One region of the Colwellia psychrerythraea 34H genome, then DNA from elsewhere that is predicted to be linked to it. Evidence: predicted binding sites of a transcription regulator. Region 1 holds the regulator's gene; each other region holds the start of a gene.
What was found. The regulator LexA, encoded in region 1, represses DNA repair genes until DNA is damaged. The targets are predictions, from matches to a motif close to TACTGTATNNNNATACAGTA.
Positions count from the first base shown of each region.

Region 2: CPS_RS07260 (LexA family protein) is a predicted target of LexA. The motif match lies at 2,916-2,935, and genes of this name have one in related genera.
Region 3: CPS_RS21570 (DNA topoisomerase III) is a predicted target of LexA. The motif match lies at 1,388-1,407, and genes of this name have one in related genera.
Region 4: uvrD (DNA helicase II) is a predicted target of LexA. The motif match lies at 2,471-2,490, and genes of this name have one in related genera.

Region 1 is NC_003910.7:238,779-246,547, forward strand. It holds gene coxB (cytochrome c oxidase subunit II) at 1-988, opposite strand, end outside; gene lexA (transcriptional repressor LexA) at 1,554-2,189, opposite strand; gene CPS_RS01090 (TonB-dependent receptor) at 3,032-5,863, shown strand; gene CPS_RS01095 (tryptophan halogenase family protein) at 5,999-7,612, shown strand; gene CPS_RS01100 (SapC family protein) at 7,678-7,769, shown strand, end outside.
Region 2 is NC_003910.7:1,683,856-1,691,624, forward strand. It holds gene CPS_RS07240 (hypothetical protein) at 1-317, opposite strand, end outside; gene CPS_RS07245 (hypothetical protein) at 317-922, opposite strand; gene CPS_RS07250 (hypothetical protein) at 1,372-1,842, shown strand; gene CPS_RS07255 (HNH endonuclease family protein) at 1,920-2,738, opposite strand; gene CPS_RS07260 (LexA family protein) at 2,951-3,364, shown strand; gene CPS_RS07265 (Y-family DNA polymerase) at 3,352-4,605, shown strand; gene CPS_RS07270 (GNAT family N-acetyltransferase) at 5,070-5,630, shown strand; gene CPS_RS07275 (cytochrome c oxidase assembly factor Coa1 family protein) at 6,254-6,868, shown strand; gene CPS_RS07280 (GNAT family N-acetyltransferase) at 6,988-7,440, shown strand; gene CPS_RS07285 (helix-turn-helix domain-containing protein) at 7,638-7,769, shown strand, end outside.
Region 3 is NC_003910.7:5,075,826-5,083,594, forward strand. It holds gene CPS_RS21565 (TonB-dependent receptor) at 1-1,258, shown strand, start outside; gene CPS_RS21570 (DNA topoisomerase III) at 1,459-3,408, shown strand; gene CPS_RS21575 (SRPBCC family protein) at 3,561-3,983, opposite strand; gene CPS_RS21580 (potassium channel family protein) at 4,342-4,827, shown strand; gene CPS_RS21585 (PA4780 family RIO1-like protein kinase) at 5,066-5,923, shown strand; gene CPS_RS21590 (S9 family peptidase) at 6,013-7,769, opposite strand, start outside.
Region 4 is NC_003910.7:79,200-86,968, forward strand. It holds gene lptM (LPS translocon maturation chaperone LptM) at 1-60, shown strand, start outside; gene dapF (diaminopimelate epimerase) at 60-890, shown strand; gene CPS_RS00355 (DUF484 family protein) at 930-1,643, shown strand; gene CPS_RS00360 (HAD-IA family hydrolase) at 1,668-2,441, shown strand; gene uvrD (DNA helicase II) at 2,601-4,775, shown strand; gene CPS_RS00370 (diguanylate cyclase) at 4,868-6,127, shown strand; gene rarD (EamA family transporter RarD) at 6,285-7,187, opposite strand; gene recQ (DNA helicase RecQ) at 7,433-7,769, shown strand, end outside.

The DNA.
Region 1 (7,769 bases):
AGACAATATTGAGGTGCTCTTCTATCGTACCCGTTGTAGCTATAGGGCTACCTTTTAATGCAGGGAAGGCCGGCGGCAAACCTAAACCGGTTGGTTGATGACAAGCTGAGCAGTAGGCTGTGTAAGTTGTTTCACCTAATTGCATAAGTTCTTCTTTTGATACAGAAGCGTTTAATGAGTCTTGTTCGGCACTTGCTGCAGCGGCGATACGTTGTTGTTGTTCATTGAGCCAAATGTCATAATCTTCAGCTGATTTTACCTCAACAACTATGGGCATAAAGCCATGATCTTTTCCGCATAACTCGGCACATTGACCGCGATAGACACCGGGTTCTTCGACTCTAGTCCAGGCTTCATTGATGAATCCTGGATTAGCATCCTGTTTAACGGCAAAAGCAGGCACCCACCATGAATGGATAACATCATCAGATGTTATTAAAAATCTAACTTTTTTATTAGCAGGAATAACAAGCGGCTTATCAACCTCAAGTAAATAGTTTTTACCTTTGATGGCGCTAGTTTCTTGTTGGTTTTGGTATTGCTCGCGAGGGGTGGAAAGCACAGAATAATATTCAATATCTTGGTCAAAGTATTTGTAATGCCATTTCCATTGCGAGCCCGTGATTTGAATCGTAACATCAGAGTTCTCATTGTCTTCCATCGCTATCAGTGTTTGTGTAGCAGGCACTGCCATGGCGATTAAAATAACAATGGGTATTGCTGTCCATAAAATTTCTACTTTAGTACTTTCATGAAAATCAGCAGGCTTTGCACCTTTAGATTTTCTGTGAAAAGCAATCGACCAAAACATAGCGCCAAAAACTAAAATACCGATAGCAGTACAAATATAGAGCACTAGCATATGTAAATCATATACGTCTCTACTAACGGCAGTAACCCCTTTAGTTAGGTTTAACTGCGTCTCTGCCCAGGCTGAATTGGCAAATAGGCTGACCAACACTAGCCAAATTAGCTTATGTTTCCCCACACGGCATCTCCTCTTTTCAATGATAGAGAACAGATGTGCAGCAATGTACTTCATAACTCACTGAACTGAATATCTGTTGTTGTTATTATTATTTTTATCAACTAACAAGAGCTCGGTTTAGCCACGGTTGCGCTATATAGAACGGTTCATGACGAATATACATAATTTAGAGATCAAGTTAATTATCGACGTAAAAGAGTAATCAGTCATAGTACTAGTGAACTAGTGTGACAGGATTAGCAAACAGACGTCTTTTTATTCTTTTTATGTTCGTTTTGTATGCGTTACTATTTATAGAATTACGCTAAAAATTGATCTAGGTCAAACATTTTATAACTGAGGAATTATAAAAAAGCCATTTAATTCAATGGAGTAATAGCTCTAAAGAGAGTGTGAGCTCTACTGGGACTAGCTTTGATTAAATCTAATAAAGGGATTTAAGAATTACAGAAAATCACGTGGAAATTTAGAAAGGAAAATATTGAAGATAAATAAAAACGCCATATTTATTACGCAGTAATTAGGTAATAAATATGACGAATGCTGTAACAGTGGCTATGATGGATTACATCCAACGTCCACTTCGAATAATACCGACGGCGATACCCTCAATATTAAACTCTTGATTAGCTAAGTCGACTTTAATAGGAGAGAAGTCTTCATTTTCTGCATGCAAATAGACAACATTTCCTTCACGTTTGAAACGTTTTACGGTGACATCATTTTCAACACGGGCAACAACAACTTGACCATTCTGTACTTCAGTAGTTTGATGCACAGCAAGTAAGTCGCCGTCTAGAATACCGATATCTTTCATGCTTTCGCCATTTACACGCAAGAGATAATCGGCAGCAGGATGGAATAAATTACCATCCATTTTATAATGTTCTTCAATATGCTCTTGCGCCAAAATAGGTTCACCGGCGGCAACTCGCCCTATCAGTGGTAAACCTTCTGCTTCAAGCATTTCTTCAACCAAGCGAATGCCACGAGAAGTGCCTGCAAGCATTTCAATGTAGCCTTTTTTTGCTAAAGCTTTTAAGTGTTCTTCGGCGGCATTAGCTGATTTGAAACCAAAAAAATTAGCGATTTCAGCACGTGTAGGTGGCATGCCTGTATCTTGAATCTTTGCTTTGATTAAATCATAAATCTGTTGCTGTCGTTTAGTCAGTGGGCGTAATTCGGTAGTTGAATCTATCATAGCTTTAGCCTGTAAATTTACACAGTATTACTGGTAGTATATACAGGATGTGATGAAAGGCAAGCCCCGCTTAGGTATATCTAACTAATTATTGTTTACGTGCAGAAATCACCTCACATTATGATTATCTACCTATGTTTTCATGAGAGTATATTGTTGTTCACAGCTGACTTTATATGAATTATCAACATGACTACTAATAATTAAGTTTATGGTTAGTAAGCTATTAATTGACAACAGGGTGGTTTGACACGTGTAAATTTAACCAAGTATATACTCGTTTATATAGCCCTATTTTTATTACCAGACCATAATTTAGCTTTCATCATCTATATCCAGCACATAGATTATTAACTAGTAAATATAATATAGTTTTGTCAGAATGATTTTAAGTTTGGCTACATTAACGCACTAAAAATAACAAAAGGTTACCGATGCACTGGCGGAAAAAACTTGTTCAATCGTCTTTAATATTTGTAAGTGAAAAACTTACTGTTGAGGTTATTGAACAACGAAAATTTAACTCAGCTAGCATAGCAGCAACACTCGCTTTAGCGTGTGCTCCATATGTTCAAAGTGCTGAATTAAGTAATACCTATTCGTTCAATATTCCTCAGCAAAGAGCAGATCTATCGCTCACTCAATTTGCAGAGCAAGCCGACTTAACGCTCATTTTCTCACTTGATAAAGTAAGTGATATAACGGCAAATAAGTTAACTGGCAATTATTCTATTGAACAAGCCATTAAACTTTTACTTGAGGATACGGAGTTAGTTGCAACATTGAGTGGTCAAGGTCTGCTTTCCATAAATAATAAAAATGATTTGGGGAAGACAGATAACATGTTTAAAAAAAATACATTATCGACAGCAATTATTGCAATTTTAGCGTCAACAGCTTCAGTGCAAGCGCATGCTGAAGACAGTAAAACAGCTGAAAAAGACGTTGAAAAAATCACCGTTACAGGCATTAGAGGCGCTCTTGGTCGCGCTTTAGACACAAAACGTGAAGCTAGTGGCGTAGTTGATTCTATTTCTGCTGAGGATATTGGCAAGTTTCCGGACACTAACCTTGCAGAATCATTACAACGTATTACTGGCGTCTCGATAGATAGATCGGGTGGTGAAGGTCAAAAAATCACCGTGCGTGGTTTTGGTCCACAATTTAATACAGTACTTGTTAATGGTCGACAACAAGCCTCTGAAGATCCAGGTCGTGATTTTAGTTTTGATACGCTTGCTGCCGAAATGGTAAAAACCCTAGATGTGCATAAAACATCATCAGCGACGGTACAGTCAGGTGGTATTGGCGCCACGGTTAATATTGAAACGGCGAAACCTTTTGCTATTAATGGTTTTAAATTAGCGGGTAGTGTCAAAGCAACTTATGATGGTAATAGTGAAGAGACCTCCCCACAAGCGTCACTTTTGATAAGTGATACCTTTAATGATGATACCTTTGGTGCTTTATTTGCAATCTCGTATTTAGAGCGTGAAACGAAATTAAATCGTGCTCAAAGTGCTGGTTGGCGTGAAAATTCTTCTTTCGGCAAAGGCGCTCCTGTAACAGAGTCCGGTGACGTATATACCGGTAATATATTTATTCCGCAAAACTTTGATTCATTGGTTACCACAGAAAAACGTGAACGTACCAATGCAAACTTAGTCTTGCAGTATGCACCTTCAGATAACCTTGTCATTACCGCAGATGCATTATATTCAGACTTTGATGTCAAATCTGATACAACATCTTATGGTCATTGGTTTACTTCTGATAATGTTGAAAATGCTGTTGTTGATGCCAATGGTACTATCACTTCAATGTATCAAGAAACAGGTTTAGCAACTGACTTTCACGCTAAAAAAGCGGATCGTTTAACTGATTCACTTTCTATTGGTTTGAACTTTGATTGGGATGTTAATGATAACTTAAATATGAAGTTTGATTTAAGTAACTCAACAGCTAAAAGAGAACCAAATAATGGTCGTGGTGGTAGCTTAGCGTTATTAGGTTATGCCAACCGAGTTCAATGGAATGTTGATGGTAATATTTTGCCTTATTACTCTGACTTTGCAACCCCAGACCCTTCAATTTACAGTGGTCAGCAAGAAGGAGATGGTGTTAATCAAGATCCAAATAGTCCTGATTATGTCTCACCTACGGGGGTTTCTGATTATTTAGATCCCGCCAACAGTCGTGCCCATGTAATGATTCGAGACAGTAAAGAAATTGAGGATGTTGTTACTCAAGTAAAATGGGATAGTCTTTGGTTATCGGATGGAGATACTGGTTTCTCTGCTGCCCGTTTTGGTGCTATGTATTCTACTGAAACCAAAACAGTAAATTCTTGGGATAATACCACTAGCGGAATTCATTGTACCTACTGTAATTACCAAGACTTCCCTGATGTTAGCGCCTTCCCTCAAGAAGTATTTGATGCAGGAAGTGACTTTTTAAGTGATGTTAGTGGCAGCGGTCGTACACCTTCACAATGGTTAAAATTTGATGGTGAAGCATTATTCGATTTCTTAGGTGCAGTTGAAGGCGTTGATTTTAACGCTGTAAAAACTAATAACTCTTTTGAAGTTAAAGAAGAAACGACTGCTTTTTATCTAGAGCTGGATTTTGAAGGCGAGATAGCAGGTATGCCTCTCTATACTACTGGTGGCTTCCGTTACGAAAGCACTGATGTCACTGTAGGCGCAACACAAGCTAATGTTCAGCGATTAGATATTCTTGATGCAACTGAAATGCTAGCGGTTTATGGCCCAGCTTCAGACTTTGATGAAAGTAGCAGTTATGCTCAAATTTTACCTAATTTTAGTACTAAATTAGAAATCACAGATGAACTCGTTGCTCGTGTTGCCGCATCAAGAAGTATTTCACGACCTACTTTAAGTAGCTTGCGTCCAATAACGTCGTTAGATACTGTGCGCCAGGGTAACTTACAGTCTTCCAGTGGTAATGCTGCATTAGTACCTTTTAGCTCTGATAACTTAGACTTGTCAATTGAATGGTATTACGCGGATGCTAGTTATGTTTCAGCGGGTTATTTCAGGAAACATGTTGCTAACTTTATAACCAGTAGTAAAAATCCTAAAACCTTTGTTACCGCTGATAGTAGTTTGTTAACTGACCCTTCTACAGGAAGTGATGTCAGTGCACCAGATGCAGATGACCAAGTTGCAGTCTTTACCAATACCGCGCCAAGTAATGGTGAGTCAGCTGTCGTTGATGGTTGGGAACTAGCGGCACAACATACCTTTGATTCTGGTTTTGGCCTGCTCGCCAATGCCACGCTTGTTAATAGTGATGCTGAATTAGATAATGCAGATATCACGCAAGTTTTTGCGTTAACAGGATTAAGTGATTCAACTAACCTTATCGCTTTCTATGAAAGTGGTGCATTTCAAGGTCGTATTGCTTATAACTGGCGTGATACCTTTTTGCAAAACCTTACGCAAGGTGGTGGTGATGGGGTAACTTATGTTGAAGCCTATTCTCAGTGGGATGCAAGCGCGAGTTATGACCTCACGGATCAAATTACCGTTTTTGTTGAAGGCATTAACTTAACGGAAGAATATACGCACAATCGTGGTCGATTCTCTAATCAAATATTAGAGGTTGTTGATAGCGGACGTCGTATTTCATTCGGTGTACGTGGCTCTTTCTAGTATATATTGACTAGTATATAAAGGCTTCTTTCTCAGGAAGAAGTCTTCTTCTCTGTATTTATAAGCAAGCAAATTTAGAGTTGAGTTTGTTTGCCTATGCGTATAACCCGCTTCTCTGCATAATAAAATACTTGGTTGCACATCATGAATAAATTAACAAAAACAGTGGTCATTGTCGGTGGTGGTATTGCCGGTTGGTTAACGGCTGGGCGTTTAGCGGCTAAACACAAAAGTAATACCGAGCAGGGCTTAAACGTTATTCTTATTGAATCGGCTAATATTCCTGCGGTAGGGGTTGGCGAAGGTACTTGGCCAACCATGCGCAGTACGCTGAGAGCATTAGGTATTAGTGAAAGTGATTTTATTCGTGAATGTGAGGCCAGCTTCAAACAAGGCGCTAAGTTTGCTAAGTGGTTTGACGGTACTGAAGATGACTTTTATTATCATCCCTTAGTTTTACCTCAAGGGTTTGGGAAAACAGATTTAGCGGCACATTGGTTAGCGAAGCAAACACAAACAAAGCAGAAAAATAGCCATGTGAACTCATTCTCAAATGAAGTTTGTTACCAAGAAGCCATTTGTGAGCAAGGTCTAGCACCTAAAACCATTCGTCATGCCGAATTTTCTGATGTAGCAAATTATGCTTATCATCTAGACTCAGCAAAGTTTGCCGTATTTTTGCAAAAGCATTGCCAAGAAAAGCTTGGAGTTACTCATATTGTTGATGACGTAACGGGTGTTAATTGCGACGTTAATCGTGCTGATAAAGACATTATCGACGAGACTATCGATAAGGGTGATATCCTTTCAGTTAGCACACAAAATCATGGTGATATTGCCGGAGAACTTTTTGTTGATTGCACGGGGTTTTCATCACTGTTATTAGGAAAACATTACCAGGTACCTTTTAAAAAGTGTGATGATATTTTATTTATCGATACTGCACTCGCGGTACAAGTCCCATATGATTCAAAAGATTCTCCTATCGCCTCACATACTATCTCTACAGGACAAAAAGCCGGTTGGATTTGGGATATAGGCCTACAACACCGTCGTGGCGTTGGTTATGTTTACTCTAGTAAACACTCAACAGAAGCAGAAGCTAGAGCTGTGCTTGCTGAATATGTTGGCGATAAATTCTCATCACTTAATGTGCGTAAAATCCCTATTGTCAGCGGTCACCGAGAGAAGTTTTGGCAAAACAATTGTGTCGCCGTTGGTTTGTCTGCAGGTTTTTTAGAGCCGCTTGAAGCCTCTGCTCTAGTCATGGTTGAGCTGGCAGCACAAATGATAAGTGAGCAATTACCCGCCTCTCGAGAGGTGATGGATGTTGTTGCTAAACGTTTTAATGAAACGGCGTTATACCGTTGGGATAGAATTATTGATTTCTTAAAATTACATTATATTTTAAGTGAGCGAACTGAACCTTTTTGGACAGATAATCGTGAATCAGCAACCATTCCACAAAGCTTACAAGACTTAATGACAGAGTGGAAATATCGTTCCCCAGCCGATCATGACTTTACCAGTAATAATGAAGTATTCCCTGCGGCTAGTTATCAATATGTACTTTATGGTATGGGTTTTAAAAGTGATTATTGTCATACTCCATACGCGTTCGATGACTGTGATTTTGCGGATGGCCAGTTCAAACAAAACAAAGTCTTAATTGATAAAGCGTTATCGTCATTACCCAGTAACCGAGAATTATTAGATAAAATTAAAAGCTATGGTTTTAGTCGAATTTAGTTACATGTCTGATCCACTTGATATAAGCGTTTGAAAATTTAGCATCACTTAAAGAGTAATAATAAATGGCACAATTAGTTGCGATAGATAATAAAAATCACCTTAACTTAAAAGTAGATGCGGCTAAGGCTGAATTACATGGTGCGGGGTTACACTT
Region 2 (7,769 bases), 1.4 Mb from region 1:
AGTTCATAAGTTATTTCAGAGGTCGCTTTATGACCATTAATGACCAATTCTTCCAAGATATTTAAGGTATGCTTCCTTTTTTCAACGTGACGCTTAATGCGGTTTGTAAGGATAACCTCATCATTAGCAGCGGGCGCTGCCGTTATCACATCGTCATTCAAGTTACTGGTAAAATAATCACGAGAAACATAGTAAGCATTTTGTGTGTTAGCGACCTCTTCGAACCCAATTTTTTCATTTTTATCTTGGATAACTCGACACAGCCCATGATTGGGAATATTGAATTCACGATACTTGAACGAAGGTCTGGAGCTCATTATACTGTCGCTCTCGTTAAGGGGGTGTTTGCATTGATTTTTGTATACCAGTCAAAATCATATAAGCGTAACCACATTAAAACCCTCATAGAAAACCCTAATCCGAGCTGTTGCTTTAAGTGGTGTTCAGCTTCACCTAAAGTGATGTTTTGAGGAAAAAACCAGGCGACGCGTAATATATTATCAATGTCAGTGTCGGTCATACGGTTGTATTGAGATAAGTGCTCAATATTTCTGATGTATTGAAAGTCTATCTCGTCGTTATATTTACACGTAAGTTCAGCACCAAGTTTCTCCTTAAAGCCCTCGGTAAATAGGGCAATTCGCGCTTTAAACTTCTCGCTTTTGTCTTCTCTAGAGTGTACTTCGATGAACTCGAATCTTCCATCTGTGTATTCAACTAAGAAGTCTGGCTGAAAATTTTTGCCCTTGTAGGCATATTTCCCTGGCTGCGAAGAGAAAGACTTAACTTTTGGGTCATTATCAAGCATCAAAACAAAGGCAGCTTCATGCGACGTTTGTGTCCATAATTTTATTCCAAGCTTATGGCAATAAACATCGATTCTGCCTTTGTTTGCACAATAGAGATATTTTTTATCACCCATCTTATTACCCTCTTTAGTTAGTGGCTTTTTTATACAATTACATTTTTCCTAAAACAAAAGTAAGTCCAATAAGTGTAGCTTTATTGCGTTACGTTTAAAGGTTGCCCCAGTGAGTCTCGGTTCGAGCTTTGACTGTAAAGGGCACTTTCTGTGTTTTAAAACTACAGTTGAAAAGGGAGTAAATCGTTAAAAATTGGATTTGTAAAGCTGGGTGAAAAATAGACGGAAAATGGCTACGATTGAGTTTGTATATATATATCAAACGGTAATGCTTTTAAGTTTTAATTAATTAAGTATTTTTTAAAACGTGTTAGACTCTGCTTTTAAAAAAAATATTTTAAAATATACCTCTTTATATTCATGTTCTTACATAGCTATTAGGAATAAAGAACAAATTTTTTAATCTGAAATATTCTATATACCTAAAGGTATATGTTGGTGGTTAGGTAATGAACAAAGTTTGTACATTCAGAGTCCATTCAAAATTAGTAGAAGACTTTAATACCTTAACTAAACAATATGGCTTGGTTAAGAAAGTGTGGTTTTGCTTATTTTTAGACAAAGAACTGACTCATGTTAAGAGAGAATTTAAGCACAAAGGTAAAAACTACCCTGAAGCAGTTAAGCATCAATTTGATACACGTAAATTATTCTCATCTAAGCATAAACAATTAAAAATCTCCGGCGATGAAGAGTTATTCGAAAGGCTAGACTTGTTTTGTGAAGATAAAAACATTGTTCGTGAAGTTTTTGTTGAGCACGTCTTAAAAATCATCTGTTACGGTAGTAGTGATTTTCATACAGGGCTTACTCGTAATTCCCCTTTGCATGCATTAGACGGTTTTCTTAATAGTTATGATAAAACGTTGAAAGAGTCTGAAACACGATTTGATAGATTATTTGTTCGGTATAAGAGGTAAATATACCGCAGGAGAGCTCAAATTTATTGAGCTCTATAAAAACAGCCTTATGTAAAAGTAGGGCGATGTAAGTCTCATTAGTGACAGTGTTGCTTCATTATTTTATCGTAAATCACTTGCTCTTTGTTGCTCAGCTCTAAGTTGTATGCCTTATAAACCCTGATAAATCGAGATATATACTGGCACTGATTCGCTGGCGGTAACCACGCATTTAACCCCTTAGATCCCTTTTGCCTATTTAACCTAGCTTCTACACTCAAAAGATTTGCAGGGTCATTTGCAAATTTCACTCGCTTGGCTTTAGTCCAGTGATTTGCACCGTGAACCCACGCCCACTTCAGCGATACAATATGGTCAATATCTATCTCAGAGGCTGCATATATAGTCTTCCCTGAAAAGGGTGAAATCCACTTTCCCGATACTACCTCACATTCCTTTGTTGTTTTAAACCGAACAGGCGACAAGGAATAAGCGATGAGTGTTTCCATTCTTGAATTCTGACAGTCTTTGTTACTGTCAGCCCAGCCATGCCCAAACATCTTTCGTGAATAATTTGACGATATAGTTGATTGTTTCTGAGTGTTAGCGGGAGTAGAGGAAGAATTTTTAGGTAGTCGACCACCAGATTCGATACACGACGCTAAACTAATAAACGAAGTAAAATTCTTGGTACGTTTGTAATATGGGCTTTTTAGGTCGTGGCATATACCTGATTTGGATTTTTTAATTGTTTCAGCGTTAGCTTCAGGTAAGAGTAAAATAAGGCTGAGCAGTACACAGGGGAATAATAAGTTTTTGAGTGTCATGTTATAAGTACCGAATAAATGTTTTGGTTTGGCAGTAATGTTTAGAGAGATATCTTTGGCTTCTAGGTCTTCTCTTGCTAATAAGTTCATAGAAACTCACGTTGAAAACCCACAGGAACTAAAACCAACCTAATAACGCCCAACTTACCTTAATACTATTTAACATCAAAGTATTAAGTCTAATTCACCAGCAATACTTTACTGCGCTATTGTTTTTAGTAATACCTAATTGATGATCGCACTTCAAAATATAGCCAAAAAACACTATACTGTATTTATGTACAGTATAGCGTTGGTTTTTTATGAAAGTAATACCCGTTTACATTGAAGCAGGAATATCCGGCTTTGAATCACCCGCAGCAGAATATCGAGAACTAAATCTCTCATTAGAGGAGTTACTTCTTCAGCACCCTAATGCGACTTTCTTTGGTCTCGCTAATGGACGCTCAATGGAAGGCAGAGGGATTTTTAATGGCGATGTGCTTGTTGTTGATAGGGTGGAGCATATTAGTAATGGCTCTGTCATTGTAGCAAATTTTAATGGGTGCTTTGTGTGCAAAATAATTGATACCGATAATGCATTATTGTTATCTGCCTCTGACGAACACAAGCCCATTAAAATAAGCGAAAGCGATGACTTTCAAATAGAAGGAGTAGTAAATGTTTCCTTCAGGTTGCACAAAAAACTCCCCGTACTGCTGTCATGTTTGGGTTAGTTGATGCTGTTTCTTTCTATGCACGTGCAGAGAAGGTTTTTGACCCAAGCATTAGGCATAAACCTGTTGTCGTTTTAACGAATAACGACGGCTGTATTTGTGCTGTCTGTCCTATTGCGAGGCAGCTAGGTGTACCTAAATTTGTCCCCTATTTTAAGGTTAAGTCTTTTCTAGCAAAGCACGGTGTCGTTGTTCGTTCTTCAAACTATGAACTGTATGCAGACCTAAGTGAAAGAATGATGAATGTTATTGCGCGTTACTCAGATAACCATTATGTCTATTCTATTGATGAATCATTCTTACATTTCAAAAACTTTAGCTGTGTTGATAACTGGCACGAATACGGCCATGTAATACGTAAGGCGGTGTGGCGAGAAACACGTTTACCCGTTGGTGTTGGTTTCGGTGCAACCTTAACATTAGCCAAAGCAGCGAATCATGCCTCTAAAAAGCTGTCAGGTTTTGATGGTGTCGCTGTGATAGATGATAAAGCCTCTCGTAAAGAAATCCTCTCTAGAATGTCGCTCACTGAGGTTTGGGGTATTGGCTCCAAGTTGGGTAAACGGCTAAGTATATTAGGGCTTAAAAATGGCTGGGATTTAGCTAATCAATCACCTAAAGCAATGCGAGGTCAGTTCGGTGTGGTCGTTGAACGTACAGTGAATGAACTGAACGGCATGCCGTGCTTACAATGGGATGAAATAGGGCAAGACAAACAAGAGATATTTTCTACACGTAGTTTTGGGCAACGAGTAACCGACGGTCATGCACTCAAAGCTGCACTATCAAGTCACGCCAGTATTGTAGGGGCAAAAGTTAGACGACAAGGCTCTTTGATTAAACGCTTAGTTATTTTTGCATCAAGTTCGCCACATGATGACAGTTACTATAAAAAATCGGTCATTTATGAGTTTCCCATTGCGACTGACAATATCTTAAAGCTAGTCGGTGCTATTTCTTACGTATTTGATAATATTTATAGACAAGGTGTTAGCTTTTATCGCTGTGGAGTAGGTGGCGTTGAATTAGAGAATAGTCAATTTCAGCAACAAGATATGTTTAGTCTTAGTGTGAATAACCCGCCTTTAATGAAATGCTATGACCAAATAAATCATCGTTATGGTCGTGGGGCTGTTGAAGTGGCTATCGCTGAAAAAAATGAAAAGTGGGCCATGAGGCGAAACTTCTTATCACCTCGCTCTACGAGTAACTGGTCAGAAATACCTAAGATAAACTGTTGAGCTTAATATGTGTGGTCGATTTATGGTTGGATTATATTTATAACGAATGTATATGCAGGCACGATAGTATGATCCAGTTATCAGGTATTTCTCTTTAGAAAACGTCCTACAATCTCATTTTATAAACTTCTCAAAAGTGCGCTAAGCGGAAGTTAGCTTCAAAATATTTGCGATATATTTTCTAATGAATTGACTGTGTCATATTACTGAGAAGTCTCAGTAATAAATAAAAATCAACATTTCTAAACCCTAACTAATTGATATTATTTGAAATAGGCTTTAATTCTATGTTGGATATTACTGAGAAGTATCAGTAATATCCAAGACCTAACAAAAATAAAATATTTTTAGTTTATAAGGCACTGAAAATATGGGATATTAATACGAATTAAATTAAAGTTATGGGATGGACATTACTGAGAAGTCTCCATAATAAGCTGTTATAAGGTCAATCGAGTTTGCATATGAATCCAATTAAAAGTTTAGCGACAGAACGTTTGATCTTAAGACAGTGGAAGAGCGAAGATAATATTCCGTTTGCAGAGTTAAACGCATGTAAAGATGTAATGGAATACTTTCCAAACACTTTAACTGAGATTGAAAGTACCAATTTAGCTTTAAAACTTTCGCAATTAATATCTGAACGTGGTTGGGGACTTTGGGCTGTAGAAGAAAAGCAATCGAATAAATTTATGGGTTTTGTTGGTTTACATAATTCACCCGCAGAACTTGAAATAAGTCCAGCAACAGAAATTGGCTGGCGTTTATCAAAAAAATTTTGGGGTAAAGGTTATGCTACAGAAGCTGCTGAGAAAGTTTTAGAGTTTGCATTTAGTGACTTAAATATTGCTAGTGTTGTTTCATTTACAGCAGTTGTGAATAAACCTTCGGTGAAAGTTATGGAGCGTATAAAAATGACCAATACAGAGCAAAACTTCCAACACCCATTAGTTAATAATATTAAATTGAAAGAGCACGTTCTTTATAAAATAACAAAAGAAGAGTGGCTATCCAAAACCTTATAACAAGGCATTTAAACGGAACTAAAACAGTTGGTTAGGTTCCGCTTCGCTCCACATTATAACCAACAATTTTAGTCCGCTTAATGCGGCGTTATCGATACAAAATCTAATCCAAAGTGCTGTTCGACGCTAGTAACCTAATGACCGCTTTGTGGCAGCTAGTGACCTTAGGACAATGAACACTGGTAGTTTTGCCCTCACCAAAATCTAACGTCAAAAAAGTGCGCATTGCTGACATTACAGCTAAAAATATTGCCATATATTTTCTAATGAATTAACTACTAGTGTAAACGATGTAATTCCCTTTCTATGGAAGTCTGTATGATTTTTCATGGTGTGTTACTGAGACGTCTTAGTAACACACCATTTATTATGATAAATACTCAATACAGTCACTTAACCACCTGAATTTATGATGTTTTGTTTGTTTTGTGCTTAAGGCGTGTTACTGAGACGTCTTAGTAACACGCCTTAATACACATGTGATTTAACATTACTAGTTTCTAATGCTTTGAAAATATGGGATATTAATGTAAATTAAATGTTATTTATGGTGCGTGTGTTACTAAGACGTATACATAATAAGCTGTTAGGCATTTAGCCAAGGATTGGAGTAAATTTAAAGTATGAATCAAGAACAAGAGTATATTTCAGGTTTAGGAAAAGATTCTGTCGTACCTCCAGAACTAAAGGGATGGAATTGGGGATCATTTCTACTTAATTGGATATGGGGAATAGGCAATAGCACTTATATAGCTTTTTTAATGTTTGTTCCTTTGGTTAATATCGTAATGCTTTTTATGCTTGGTGCCAAAGGAAATGAATGGGCATGGAGAAATAGAACATGGAGAGATATTGAGCACTTTAAACAAACACAAAGAAAATGGCGTAATGCTGGTTTAATCTTATTATTTGTTGTTTTCCCCTTATTTTTTACTCTTATCGGAAGCATGCTTAAAGGTGAAGCCTTTGATCAATCAATGGTTTCTATATCTCAAAACACTGAGGTCATTGAGGTTGTCGGCGAACCAATTGAAGCTGGTTACTTTGTTATGGGGAGTATTCAGACTTCAGGAGCTAAAGGAGAGGCATCTTTACAATATTCTATTTCGGGGCCTAAAGGAGAAGCTGATGTTTATGTCCTGGCATATAAGGAAATGGAAGCATGGTCATTACATAACGTAATTGTGCATATCCCTGAGACAGATAAAAAAATACAGATTGTAACTCCGGTAGAATAAATGCCTAACAAGCTGTTAAACAAGGACAAAAAACAGTTGGTTTTTGCTCCTTCGTCGCTTATTTTAACCAACTATTTTATTGCCTGTTAACAGGGCGTTAAACCTACTCGGAGATTTCAGTGGTAATTGTTAGAGAAGCGACACTATCGGATATTGGTATTGTGCATGATTTGATTATTGCTATCGCAAAGCATCATGACCAAGAGCAATACGTAGTAACTACTAAAGATGAATTAATCAATTCTGGATTTGGAGATAGCCCATCATTTGGCGTGCTGTTAGCGGAAATTGATGGTGAGGTTGCAGGATATTGCTCTTACACGTGGAATTATTCAATTTGGCTTGGTTCAACTTATATGAATATTGATGATGTATTCGTATGGGAAAAGTTCAGAGGTAAGCAGATAGGCGAATTATTAATGCTTAAAGCTAAAGAAGTATGTTTAGCTAAAGGTGCTAGTCGAATCAAGTGGGAAGTTGAACAAGACAATCACGGTGCAATCAAGTTTTATGAGCGTTTAGGTGCCAACCTCGATATTAAAGGTCTTTTCCGATGGGATGTTGCATCGTAGGCTTAACAAGCAAATCAACAAGGACACGTAACAGTTGGCTACGTTTCGCTACACAATTTTAGCCAACCATTACTTAGCCTGTTATTTGGGCGTTATGTAGCTAAATCGAGACGTGTCGTGCCACTGTCAGGTTGATTTCGTAACCGCCAATGATATTTTCAAGTTAGATTTTCCTCACAGATGGACGAGGGTATTTTATGATAGTTAAAAAATTAAGAGAGAAACGGAATTGGTCTCAAGAGCAACTTGCAATAATGGCTGGATTAAGTACGAGAACAATCCAGCGAATTGAAAGTGGTAATAAAGCTAGTATTGAATCTCTAAAATCA
Region 3 (7,769 bases), 540 kb from region 1:
AGCACCGCGCTTACAAGCCATCTATGACTTATCTGGTGATGGAAGTTCAAAAGTTTATGCCACTTATGGCCGTTTCTTTCAGCCAGTATCAGCTAACATGAACATTACTCAGGGTAGTTCTGCAACAGACGTACGTGATTATTACCGCACAGACCAACTAGACAACGATGGTTATCCCGCTTTACTGGCTGACGGTTCTCCTAGCCATGGCTCCGCATATCGTGAGACAGATATTCGTCAAGACAGCACCAACTTAGCCGCTGGTGGTATTGCTTCTACCACATTAGAGCCAATGTACTCAGATGAAGTCACCCTAGGCTTTCAGCAAGAAGTCTTTGATACCATGACTTTTGGTACACGCGTTATTTGGCGTGAACTTGGCCGTGGTGTAGAAGATAGTGATATCCAATCACCGTTGAATAAGAAATTGGCTCAACTTGGTTATAATGATGTCGGTGGTACATGGTTCTTACACAACCCGGGTGAAAGCTTAACGATTGAACAAGATTTTGATGGTAATCCTGATAATGGCGTTGAAGCAGTAACTTTATCTGCTGAGGAAATGATGTTGCCTAAGATGGAACGTCATTATGCTGCAATGGAATTCACCCTTGATGGTTCGATCACGGATAGCTTCCGCATTAACTCTTCTTACACTTACTCTAAAAACTGGGGTAATACAGAAGGTCTAGTTAAAACAGATAATAACCAAGCAGATCCAGGTTGGACAACTTCGTACGATTACGGAGATGTTATGGACCACGGCTATGGCTTGTTACCAAACGATCACACCCATGTATTTAAATTTAACGGTAGTTACGACATTACTGAAAACTTAATTTTTGGTTTCGTTTCGAGTATCAGTTCTGGTCGTCCACAAAGTTACCTTGGCCGTCATCCAACAGGCGTAGATAGCTGTGCTGCTGGTAATGTATGGGAAGCGTGTTATGGCAATTCTGGTCATGAGAGCTTTTACGATGAAAACGAACAACCGGCTAAGCGTGGTTCAAAAGGTAACCTTGATTGGGTTACTAATGTCGATTTATCATTAACTTATATTACCGAAGTAATGGATGGTGATTTATCATTCAAAGCGACCGTTTATAACGTATTTGATAGCGATTCAGCGACCAATATTAATGAAACCAGAACCTCCCTAAATGATGACGGAAACTTAGTTAAAAATGCTGATTACGGAAGTATTACTGATCGTCAAACAGAACGTTATGTATCATTTGTTGCCCGTTACGAGTTTTAATAGTTACTGTTTAAGCAGCTAATATTTAGCTGCAGCTAAGATTCAAGCCGCTCTTTAAGAGCGGTTTTTTTATTGCGAAACTTTAAGCATCATGTGTACTTTCCTTACCTAGTCAAAGCTAACCGATAAAGCTGTACATAAAACCAGTAAACGCACTATACTTAAGCCTTTGTTGTTAATCACTAACACTTGGATATGGCTTGAAACTCTATATTGCCGAAAAACCGAGTTTAGGTCGCGCTATTGCTGCCGCATTACCTAAGCCACAAAAAAACCATAAAACACATATTGAGCTCGCTAACGGTGATGTGGTCAGTTGGTGTATCGGACACATTTTGGCGCAAGCAGATCCTGAAGACTATGATGCCGAATTAAAAAAATGGCGCATGGAAAGTTTGCCTATAGTGCCGCAGCAATGGCAATTAAAACCCATTGCTCGAACTCGCTCACAACTCACTGTCTTAAGAAAATTGGTGAAACAAGCCGATGAAATTATTCACGCAGGCGATCCCGACAGAGAAGGTCAATTACTCGTTGATGAAGTGATTGATTACTTTAAATTATCCAAAACAAAAAAAGCTAACATTAAACGTCTGCTGATCAGCGATTTAAACTTACCTGCCGTTAAGCGAGCCCTTACGTCACTAAAACCTAATAGTGATTTTATGCCGTTATCTATTTCTGCTTTAGCACGTTCACGCGCTGATTGGCTTTATGGTATTAACCTTACCCGTGCATATACATTGCAAGGGCAAAAAACCGGTTACAACTCGGTATTGTCCGTAGGTCGTGTGCAAACACCTTTGTTAGGTTTAGTGGTTAGACGTGAGCAAGAAATTTCAGAATTTGTCAGTAAACCATTCTTCCAAGTTCAGGCTCATATTGCACTAAGTTCAAAGGACGCCGTCGCTTTTACAGCAAAATGGCAACCAAGTGAAAACTGTCAACCATATTGCGATGAAGAAGGTCGAGTTTTGGTAAAAGCATTAGCAGAGAATGTCGTTAAACGCATTGCTAACCAACCCGCAACAATCAGTAATATTGACAGTAACGAAAAACAACAAGCCGCCCCATTACCCTTTAATTTATCGCAATTACAAATTAGTGCTGCTAAGCAGTTTTCTATGAATGCCAAGCTTGTGCTTGATGTTTGTCAGGCTTTATATGAAAGACATAAACTGATTACTTACCCACGTTCAGATTGTCGGTATTTGCCTAAAGAGCAACTAAAGCAAGCAAGTGGCATTGTTAATACACTCGCCAACTCATCATTACCTTGTAATAAACCCGCTCAAGGGGCAAATACTTCTTTTGTGAGTAAAGCATGGAACGATAAAAAAATAACCGCCCATCATGCAATTATCCCTACCGAGAAATCACCTGAGAACATCAATTTAAATACCTTTGAAAAAAATGTCTATTTACTGATTGTACGTCAATATTTAGTACAGTTTTATCCTGCCTATATTTTTCAGCAAACCAAAGTGGAATTATTAATTGCTGGCGGGAATTTTATGAGCCAAGCAAAAACAGAAAAACAACTGGGCTGGCAAGTCTTATTCCCAAAAAGTAATAAAACGAATAACCAAAGCAAGTTAGAACATGGGCAAGAACAAGAGCAAACATTGCCCCCTTTAACAAAAGGGCAACTATTACATTGCCAACAAGGCGAATTAATAGAAAAACACACGTCACCGCCGCAATCTTTTACTGATGCAACGCTGCTCGGTGCCATGACCGGTATTTCCCGTTACGTCAATGATGCGGCCATTAAAAAAGTACTGAAAGAAACCGATGGTCTGGGTACAGACGCTACTCGCGCCGGCATTATAGATTTACTTTTTAAACGCGGGTTTTTACAACGTCAAGGCAAAGCGATTACTGCAACGAAGGTTGGTGTTGCGTTAATCACCGCCCTGCCCACCATGGCTACTTTGCCAGATATGACAGCACAATGGGAAGCAACACTCACAGCAATCAGTGAGAAAAATGCCAACTATCTAAGCTTTATGCAACCTTTAACAGTTATAGTCAATGAGATGGTACAAGGTGCCAGTCAGCAATCTTTTTCTGGTTTACCTAAGGTTGCTTTTAAGCCTAAACGCGGCAAACGAACATTTCAGAAGAAAGCGGTAAAAAAAGCAAGTTAGCGCCAAGCTACTTGTTTGAAGGTAAACTATACAAAGGTAATTAATCTCAAATATCTTTAAGAGGTAGAAGTTGATTAGTCTTTTTCTAAGGCGAATTTAGGCGTCAACAGCTCGGCTGTTACAAGTGAATTTAACGCTGAAGTAAGTTGGACTTAACGTAAACTATTTTTTAATGCGCCAAGTAATGCCATATAAATTGGATCACAAAACTCAGTAACCGCCTTTTCATTATCTGAAGTGAAACTAGAGCTCCATTCAACCAACACACCCGTGCTACTTTCAGACAAATTAACCATACCTAAATAGTTATCTACCGCTGACTTAGCAATAGCATCTGGCCCATCATCAATAGAATAAGTAAAAGTATAATTACTGGAATCTAGTGATACTAAGGTTTCGTGAATAGCATCATTTAAAATGCGCTTAGCGCCTACTTCAGTACCACTAGCAGGGCCTACTTTAACTAAAGAGGTGATCACCCCTTTCGCCCACGACATATCATGAAAGTTGCCTATTTGTTGCCAAACTGCTTCGATTGACGCGTCAATGACTATATTGTTGTAACATCTACCCATGAGTAGCACCTGATTGTAGAACATAAAATATACAGTTAAGTTTATGCCATCACAGTAAAATTGCCAAATAACAGGAAACTGATAATACACAACTCAACGTGTCTATACTCAATCCACATAAAGATGAGGTTTCAGCTGGCAATAGAAACGCCTTTAGACAAGGCATTGATAGCGTTCCATTGTTTAAAGGAATAACGCAACAGAAAGTGCCTTTCGGGGGATGTCTGAGGAAATCAAACTCTTCAAGTGGCTTGGGTAGATAATCTATGGTCCTCATTATCCCCAAGCAAACACTTTTCTATCGTCTCAGATTGTAATATCATCGAAAATATTCTGAGTAAAAAGCAAAGAGAGCAAGATGATTATTCTGCAAAACGCCATGGAAAAAAGTAACTTATATAAAGTCGATGAATTTGGCGTGAAAAATTACAACTATGGCATATTAGCAATACTTTCCTTCGTCCTATTTGCATTTATTAATATCAGCTTAGGTTATGTCACCTTTGTAGCAGAAACCGCCGTAGAGGGATCACCCGTAAAGAATTATGCTGATGCTTTTTGGCTGATGCTGATGTCATCAACCACCATCGGCTTTGGTGATGTCTATCCAATTACGTTAGAGGGTCGTATTGCTGTTTTTACTATGTTCATTTTAGGTGTCGGCATATTAGGTGGTGTAGGCGCTGTTTTTGCCAATAAGATTTTTGGCTTTGCTGATACCAATATAAAAAATCGAGAACTTAGACAGCAAAATGAAGAAATCTTGTTACAAAATGATAAGATTTATCAAAAATTAACCGCATTAGAAGATAAGCTAGAAGCGTTTAATAGAGAGACGAAATAATAGATCGAGCTTGAATAACTAGCTCAATATCAAGTTTCCCTTTGAAGATAATACTTTAGCCAAACGTTTAAGTGTACTTGTTCAAGATTAACAACCTCAAATAGCGCTGTTATTAGAGCCTTTCTTAAGCAATATTTAGTCATGTCATCGTCAGGTAAAACCGCAGCCTAATGCCCGTATCAAGGTAACAAATGATGTTTTACTATCTTCCTTAGCGCAACTGATGTATAACAGCGCAATGAAAATTCCAAAGCGACTATTGCCTCTCGTAGAAGAAGGCTTAATTGATGAAGTGCTCAACCAATTAATGAGCGGTAAAGAGGCCACTGTTTACCGAGTTCGTTGCGGCGATGAAATTCGCTGCGCGAAAGTCTATAAAGAAGCCACTAAACGTAGCTTTAAAAAAGCATCACAATACACTGAAGGTCGAAAAGGCCGCAGTAGTCGACGTGCTAGAGCAATGGAGAAAGGCTCTAAGTACGGTAAAAGCCAACAAGAAACCGCTTGGCAAAATGCTGAGGTTGATGCCTTATATACCCTTGCAGAACACGATGTACGTGTCCCACAGCCTTATGGCTGTTTTGACGGCGTATTATTGATGGAACTGATCACTGACGAGCAAGGTGATGTTGCACCTCGACTTAATGATGTTGTTATGCCAGCAGAACAAGCGATAGAAGATCACGCCTTAATGATGATTTATATCATGCGCATGTTATGTGCAGGCATAGTACATGGTGATCTATCTGAATTTAATGTCTTGGTAGATGCTTATGGCCCCGTTGTTATCGACTTGCCTCAAGCAGTTGATGCCTCAGCCAATAATAATGCCAAAGCAATGTTACTGCGTGATGTCAACAATATCACTACATATTACGCCCAATTCGCCCCGAACTTAGCATTAACCAGATTTGGCGAAGAGATGTGGGCACTGTATGAAGCAGGTGAATTAAGCGATACTACTAAATTGACAGGCCTATTTGCAGAAGACACTCAAAGCGCCGATGTTGAGACGATATTAGCTGAAATTCAAGCGGCTTTTGAGCAAGAGCAGGACCGACTTGCCTATCTCAAAGAAGCTGCTGAGCAAGATTAATTTAAGGCACTTTTTCCTATAGCCCTATTTTAAATAATTACTAAAATAAAAAAGGCACATTAACCTAAGTTAATGTGCCTTTTTTGTTATTACTTCTTAGTATATTTCTCTAACCATTTAAAAACTTCGTCATACCAAACCACTAAGTTATCAGGTTTACGAATATGGTGATCTTCATCTGGAAACATCACTAAACGACTATCAATGCCTTTACGCTGCAAGGTGGTAAATGCCCCTAAACTTTGTGCGTAAGGGACACGGTAATCTAATTCACCTTGAATCACTAACATAGGTGTTTGCCAGTTATTAACATAAGCAGATGGATTGAATTTAGTGTAATCAGGGCTTACTTTGCCTTTAGCACTACCATTTTCTTTGCCCCATGAAGGACCGCCCATATCATACTCTGGGAACCATAACTCTTCAGTAGATTGATAAAAACTTGGCATATCATATAAACCTGCGTGATTGATCAAACACTTAAAGCGAGTAGGCCAATTTCCGGCTATCCAGTTCATCATGTAACCACCGTAAGAAGCACCTAAAGCACAAGCATTATCACCATCTAACCAAGGCTGCTCTTTGACGATAAAATCTAACCCTTTCTGTAAATCTTCTAATGGTTTACCACCCCAGTCACGACTTATTGAATGGGTAAATTCTTGTCCATAACCCGTAGAACCGTGGAAGTCGACCATAACGACACCATAACCCTGCGCTGCCCATAATTGGGCATTCCAACGATAATGGAACATATTGCCAAAACTACCTTGAGGACCACCGTGTACTAAAAAAGCGATAGGGTATTTTTTACCTGCTTCAAAGTTAGCTGGCTTTAACCAATAACCGTGCACGGTTTCATCATTCCAACCTTTGAAGTTAAATTGTTGGTAATCAGCAAACTTTACGTCGCCCAGCTTATCTTTATTGATGTGAGTTAATTGCGTTAAGTCATCACCATGGTTATCAATGGAAAAAATATCTTGCGGTGAATTTAACGTATGGCGAGTAAAGTAAATTGTATTACCGTGGCTTGAGATATCACCATTACTACCAACATTAGAAATGCTACGCACTTCATCAAACTCAGGAGTAATAGAAAAAATACTTTTTTGGCCAACATCTTGCGCCACCACATAGACAGAATTGTTATCTGGTGCGAAAGCTAAGCTACTAATTGAACGATCCCAATCAGCAGCAACTGCGCGGATTTTTCCTGTTCTGTTATCACGTAACTGTAGGGTAAACTTATCTGCTTCATAGCCTGCTATTTTCATGGCTTTATAAGCAAGATATCTACCGTTGGGTGAATAAACAGGACTTGAATCCCAGGCGTTATTCTTTTCGGTAATATTCTTTAGATTAAAAGCTGTTTGCCCTTTTGCAAGAGACACTTCAAAAATATCAAAGTTAGTGCTCCAAGCATGATCTTTGGCTGCGGCTTTACTTGAGGAGTCTTTCGCTGAAAAGGCTAAAGATGTTGCATCAGGGTGAATACTTACTTGGCTAATACCTGCAAAATCACTTACCCAATTTGGCATAATATCTTGCGCATGCTTAAGCTGACCGTTTTTATCGGCATGAGCAATAAATAAATGTTCTTTATACTCTGTTGCCCATGCATCCCAATGGCGAACCATTAATTGGTCATAGGCACGAATATTATATTTTTTCTCTTCATCCGCTTTCTTTGCTTCAACGGTGCAGGTTAACGTTTCACAGCCTGGCTTAACGGTAAAGGACAAAGCGAACACTTGGCCATTTTTAGATAATTTAAAGCCGTTAACTTCTACCGGAAAATCTGATATTTGCTTAGCTGTCTGATCTTGTAAATCCTGCTGCCAAA
Region 4 (7,769 bases), 160 kb from region 1:
ATTGAGCAAATAGAACAAGCTACTAACCAGTCAACAGATCAAGTTAAAGAGCAACAATAATGTTAGTCAATTTTTCTAAAATGCATGGTTTAGGTAATGACTTTTTAGTGCTTGATAATGTCACACAAAATGTTTTTTTATCGCCAGAACAAATCACTAAGTTTGCTAACAGAAACTTCGGTGTCGGCTTTGACCAACTATTAGTGGTTGAGCCTCCTTATGATCCAGATTTAGATTTTCATTACCGTATTTATAATGCCGATGGTAGTGAAGTAGGACAGTGTGGAAATGGCGCTCGCTGTTTCGCAAAGTTTGTCCGTATGAAAGGTTTATGCAATAAACATAAGATAAAAGTTTCTACCAGCACAGGTAAAATGAACTTACATATAGAGCGTGATGGTAATATTTCAGTCACTATGCCGGTGCCACAATTTGAACCAAAAAAAATCCCTTTTACTGCACAAAAAACAGAAGGTACTTATATTCTGCGTAGTGAAAGTGAAACGGTATTATGTGGTGCTGTCTCAATGGGTAACCCCCATTGTGTAGTGACTGTCGATAGTGTTGCAGAAGCTGATGTTGAATCACTCGGGAAAGAATTATCTGTACATGAGCGTTTCCCCGAAGATGCTAATGTCGGTTTTATGGAAATTGTTAGCCCTAATTATATTAAATTAAGAGTGTATGAACGTGGAGCAGCAGAAACGTTAGCATGTGGTAGCGGTGCTTGTGCAGCCGTTGTTATTGGTTATATGCAGAAAAAACTAGCGAAACAAGTCACCGTAGAACTGCCAGGTGGAAAATTACGAATATTTTGGCAAGGACCGGGTCATCCAGTGAAAATGTCTGGACCGGCAACACACGTATTTGATGGTCAAATATCGATATAATCCGCTACTTTCCCAATCCCTTATTAGTAATAGTATCCAATGAAAGAAGAACCTAGCAAGATGAATGATGTACAACAAGCTATCAATAGCGATGATATCCCATTAACGGATGAGTTAGTGGTAAGTTACTTACAAGATAACCCTGAGTTTTTTAATCGCAATAACAGCTTAATGACTGGCTTAAGGCTCAATGATGAGCAACGTGGGACTGTTTCTTTAGTGGAACGTCAACAACAGCAACTGCGTCAAAAAGTCTATGGATTAGAAGATGAGATTACTCAGTTAATGTCAGTAGCTAACCATAATGAGCAGTTATTTGTGCTTTATAGTGATCTATATTTACGCTTACTGGATTGTCAATCAGCGGAAGAATTACTCGATTGTTTACATCAAGCGACAACAGAATTGTTATCTTTATCCTCGTTTAAATTGTGGTTAGTTTCAGGAAATAACACCGAGGTGGCTCACCATAGTTTGTCGACTAATGATTGTGCTGGCGTTATGCAAAACCGCTTAACTAACGACGAGTACTATTTTGGTCGTTTGCAAGAAAGTGAACAAACCCTGATTTTCTCTAAGCCATGCTTAGGCTCAGTAGTATTGATTAAACTAACTCATGATGAACAAGCAGTTGGATTTTTAGCGATTGGTAGTGAAGACGCTCATCACTTCGACCCGCGTATGGATACCTTATTACTTAATCAGTTCAAACGCTTAGTTGCCAAGTTATTACACCAACAGTTATCAATGTAAGAATTCTAAGGATTATGTGAGACTATGCAATTTTACCGACGTTTAACCGCGATTAAAGCCATTAGTTTTGATTTAGATGACACCTTGTATAATAACCGACCAATAATGCAGTCGGTTGAACAGCAAATGGCGCATTACTTTACTGAAAAGTTTGCCATTTTATTACCTGAGCTACTCGTTGAACCAAAGCAGGTCTTTAATCGACGTTTTTGGGCACCGTATCGACAACAAGCGATAAAAGCACATCAGGATATTTCTCACGATGTGGTAAGACTGCGTTTTGAAAGTTATCGTTTAGGTTTGCTGGCGCATAATCTCTCTGCAGAAGCAGCGAGAAAAGAAGCACAAGCGGGCTTAGATTATTTCATTAACTTACGAAGTGATTTTACCGTACCCAAAGAAAGCCATGAACTCTTAGCGAGTTTAAGTAAAGCGTTTCCGTTGGTCTCAATCAGTAATGGTAATGTAGACACCAGAGCCCTGGGCATTGATCATTATTTTCAACATATTTATCATGCCGGTTTTCAAACAGGCAATTGTCATGATGAAAGTGAACATTTGCTAAAACAAAAACCTGAAACCGATATGTTTTCCTTAGTTTGTCAGCAACTCGATATTTTACCTGAACAGTTATTACATGTCGGAGATTGTGGTTTTGCCGATATTCATGGTGCATTAAATGCCGGTTGCCAAACTGCTTGGTTACCGCAATACGGTGTGGGTAAAAGCCTACAGCAAATACCTCATATTGAATTAAGCCTAGTAAGCGACCTGTCACAACTAATTCGAAAAGCTTAAGTATTTGATAGATTACCAAATTGAGCGGGTACTGTAATAATAAACAGTAAAATGCACTCCTGCTCTTAAATAGTGATATACTTTTGCTTTTTATGTACTGATATCTACTTCAATAAATTACGTCACCTCAACTTCGCCACCTAAATAAAGGTTATTCCTATGGACGTTTCAGAATTACTCGACTCTCTCAATGATAAGCAACGTGATGTTGTTGCAGCCCCAAAGCAAAACATGCTTATTTTAGCTGGCGCTGGCAGTGGTAAAACTCGAGTATTAGTGCAACGTATCGCCTGGTTAATGCAAGTTGAGGGGATCTCATCGCACAGTATTTTAGCGGTAACCTTTACTAATAAAGCAGCGGCAGAAATGCGTGCTCGAGTAGAACAAGTGACCAATGGTAATACCCACGGCATGTGGATTGGTACTTTTCATGGCTTGGCACATCGTTTATTAAGAATGCATTTCCAAGAAGCTAATTTACCGCAAAGCTTTCAAGTATTAGATAGTGATGATCAACTTCGTTTGATTAAACGTATTGTTCGTTCATTAGAGTTAGATGAGAAAAAATGGCCACCTAAACAATTTGTTTGGTATATCAATGGTAAGAAAGATGAAGGTTTGCGCCCTCAACATATTGATGCTCAGTTCGACCCGACGGAAGAATTGTTTGTTAAAGTTTATAAAGCCTATCAAGAAACCTGTGACAGAGCTGGTTTAGTTGATTTTGCCGAGCTGTTGCTTCGTGCCCATGAATTATGGTTGAAAAATCCAGCACTATTAGATCATTATCAGCAACGGTTTGGCCATATTCTAGTAGACGAATTTCAAGATACCAACGCCATTCAATATGCTTGGCTTACTATGCTGGGCAAAGCTCGCAGTAAGGTGATGATTGTTGGTGATGACGATCAATCAATCTATGGCTGGCGTGGCGCTAAGATTGAGAATATCGAACGTTTTTTACAAGAATATGATGACGCGAAAACTATTCGTCTTGAGCAAAATTATCGTTCAACCGCTAACATTTTGAAATCAGCTAACCAATTAATCTGCAATAACAACAATCGCATGGGTAAAGAGTTGTGGACTGATGGAGAAGCGGGCGAAAAAATCTCAATTTATACTGCTTTTAATGAAATAGATGAAGCGCGCTTTATCGCTGGCCGTATAAAACAATGGCGTGACGATGGAGGAAAACTTGATGAAATAGCCATATTGTATCGCTCAAATGCACAATCACGCTTACTTGAAGAAGCGTTATTGCAAGGACAATTGCCTTATCGAATTTACGGTGGTCAACGATTCTTCGAACGACAAGAAATAAAAGATGCGCTTGCTTACATGCGTCTTATTAATAATCGTGATGATGATGCGGCCTTTGAGCGTGTTATCAATACGCCTACGCGTGGTATTGGTAATCAAACCTTGTCATTAGTGAGAGACGCAGCACGGGGTTTGGAAGTAACAATGTGGCAAGCTTGCCAGCAAATGTTAAAAGCAGAGCAATTAAAGGGTAGGGGCGCTAAAACGATCACTGCCTTTATTCAACTTATCGAACAATTAGAAGATGATACGACTAACTTAGATTTAGATCAGCAGGCGAACTTTATTATCAACCACAGTGGTTTAAAGGCCATGTATCAGGCTGAAAAAGGTGAACGTGCTGCACAGCGTATTGAAAACTTAAATGAGCTAGTCACCGCATGTCAAACCTTTGAAAGCGATCCTGAGTTAGCGGAAGAGCAAACCCCGTTAACGGCATTTTTAACCCATGCGGCATTAGAATCTGGTGAATCTCAAGCAGACGAATTTGAAGCCGCAGTACAGTTGATGACAATGCACTCAGCTAAAGGCTTAGAGTTTCCTTTGGTCTTTATTGCGGGTCTTGAAGAAGGTATGTTCCCTTCGCAACAGTCGGTTGAAGAAATTGGCCGTTTAGAGGAAGAACGTCGCTTGTGTTATGTCGGCATGACCAGAGCGATGAGCAAACTCTATTTATGCCACGCCGAAAGTCGCCGTTTATATGGACAAGAAAAATTCCATAAAGCGAGCCGATTTTTACGAGAATTACCTGAAGATTGTATCGAAGAAATTCGCATGCAGTCTCAGGTAAAGCGTCCCAGTAAAGTAGGTAAATTTTCAAATACCTTTACACTTGAAACCTTTGAAAATACTGGCTTTAAGTTGGGGCAGCAGGTTAAGCATGCTAAGTTTGGTGAAGGTGTGGTCCTTAACTATGAAGGCAGTGGTGCTCAATCACGTATTCAGGTGAATTTCGCCGATGTTGGTAGCAAGTGGTTGGTGGTGGAATACGCTAATTTACAAGCGGTTTAACTGTTGAGAGAGTACTCGTCTATTCGGGGACTTGTTGCATAGTGGACCTATCAGCCAAAAATTAGCTTATTTAAAAATCAGAAGGTAGCGTGATGTCTCAAAGATTATTAATAGTAGAAGACAGTAAACCTATAGCGACTGTTATCAAACAGATAGCGCGTTCGTTAAAGTTTGAGGTGGTTATTGCTACTGATTTAGCGCAGGTAGAAAACATCTTATCAACAGATACTGATTTTTTTGCAGCGACTATTGATTATGCCTTACCTGATACGCTAGATGGTGAGGCGATAGCTTGTGTCTTATCCCATGGTATTCCTAGCATCGTTATGACAGGGAAAATGGATGATGAAACTCGCCAGAAAATATTATCACAGCCAGTTATTGATTATATTCCAAAAGAAAACAGTCAAGCCTTCCTCTATTTAAAGCGTGTTTTACACTGGCAACAAACCAATAATAAAAACACCATTTTGGTGGTCGATGACTCATCTTCTGCGCGAAACCATATTGTAGAGTTATTAAAACGCCGTAATTTTAATGTCATTACCGCTAATAATGGTGTGCAGGCTTTAGAAAAACTTGCTCAGCATAAAAATATTAAAATGGTCATCACTGATTTAGAGATGCCGGCAATGGACGGTATTGAGCTGACCAATGAAATACGCCGTGTCTATACCCGTGAGCAATTAGCGGTAATAGGTATTTCAGGCGCGAGTAATGGTATTCATTCAGCGCGCTTTATAAAAAATGGCGCCGATGACTTTTTACGTAAACCTTTTTGCCCTGAAGAATTCTATTGTCGTATTACTCAAAATATCGAGAGTTTAAATAACATTGCTAAAATTCAGCATGCAGCTAACACCGATTATTTAACCGACCTTGCTAATCGCCGCGCTTTTTTCCGTAGTGCTGAGTCTCGCATCAAAGAATATATCAATAAAAAAGTACCTTATTGTTTAGCTATGATAGATGTCGACTTTTTTAAGAAGGTAAATGATACCTATGGCCATGATAGTGGTGATCAGGTATTAAAAGTCATTGCACTTTATATGCGTAAACATTTTGGCGCCGGACTTACCGCTCGTTTGGGCGGTGAAGAGTTTGCCGTACTGTTACATGGCTTAGATGCTGATTATTTACATAATAAATTAGATGACTTTAGACGAGAAATTGCGGTGTCTTCTATTCCCGCGGGCGATACGTCAATATCTATTACGTTAAGTTTAGGGGTGGTTTTTGATAGCGAAGATGAGCTCTCTAAGCAAATGAATGAAGCCGATAATGCGTTATACGCAGCAAAAGAAAATGGTCGCAATCAGATCGTCGTCTTTGGTGCTGAACTAGACGATTAGATAGTCTTGGCCGATTAATACAAAGAATATTATAAAGTCAGTGAATAAAAAATAGCGCTTTTTCAAGCGCTATTTTTTTTGCAATCTCATATACCTATGAATCACTCAGGTATCCTCAAACTCGCATACTTGAAGTCTCATGGGTATAAATTTCGGCTTAAGTACGCTTTTTAAATGAGTCTAGGCTATAAAGCGCTAACGCTGCCCAAATAAATACAAAGGTGATTAACTCAGCACTTTTCATGGTTTCTTGATAATAAAACGTCGCCAACAAAAACATAATACTTGGCCCCAAGTATTGAAAAAAACCTAAGGTCGACAGTGCTAATCTTTTAGCCGCGATAGTAAAAAACAATAGAGGTGCCGTTGTCACTATGCCCGCCATTATCAAGGTAAAGTTTAAACTGGCGGCATTTATTGCCATATTACTGGTGCTGCTTTCGACAAAGAAAAACCAATAAATAAGAGCTATAGGTAGCATCATCAATGATTCAATGAATAACCCGATGAAGGAATTAATCGGGAGTTTCTTTCTAATTAATCCATAAATTGCAAAGGTACTTGCTAAAGCAAGTGAGATAATTGGTAAAGTACCTAAAGCAATGAGTTGTACCAATACTCCAACAAGCGCTAAACCAACTGCTATTAATTGGTTTCGACGCAAACGTTCATGAAAAAATATCATGCCGAGAATGACATTAAACAGGGGGTTAATGTAATAACCTAAGCTAGCATCCAGCAAATGATTGTTGTTTACTGCCCAAATGAACAGAAACCAATTCACTGCAAGAAAGCTAGCCGATAAAGATAATTGCAATAATATTTTAGGCTGCTGGAAAATAGCCACTAGCTGTGACCATTTTTTCATCACAATAATCATCACTAACAAAAAGACTGTTGACCAAATCACTCTGTGCATCATTATCTCACCGGGCTCAATTGCGGTGAGTAATTTAAAATATATTGGTGCAAAACCCCAGAGCAGATAGGCACTTAGCGCACTTAGTGCACCATTGCGGTTGCTGTTTTCTTCAAGTTGATTTATGGCTGATGCGCTCATGAGTATTTGTTCATAGTTATAAGGTATAAAAAGAGCGAGGATAATAACACGACATGAAGCGGTTCAAGTATTTAAAGCTAAGTGGTGATTTTTCACCGCGTAAACTTGTCAGTACTCCCCCAGTTTTATTTGATTAACACGATGATTTTACTCGGGTTATAAAAAAAAATTTCTGTACTAGGTTTTCATGGCTACGCTGAGTTAAAATAGCGGCATTACTCATAAGAAAATTAGTCGACACCTTCTTGAATTCCTCCGTTGCCAATGCCCAAACCAGTGCAGAAATCAGTACAGAACTGAGTGCAGAAAATAATGCCTTATTACTCGATACCTTAAAGCATTATTTTGGCTATGAGAGCTTTCGTGAGGGACAAGCTAAAATTATCAATAGCTTGTTGCAAGGGCAGGACTCCTTAGTCTTAATGCCTACCGGTGGTGGTAAATCTTTATGCTATCAGCTACCCGCGGTACTGTTACCCGGTGTTACTGTTGTTGTATCGCCGCTGATTGCCTTAATGAAAGACCAAGTAGATGGCTTAACTAGGCAAGGGATCTCCGCTGCCTTTATTAATTCAAGTTTGG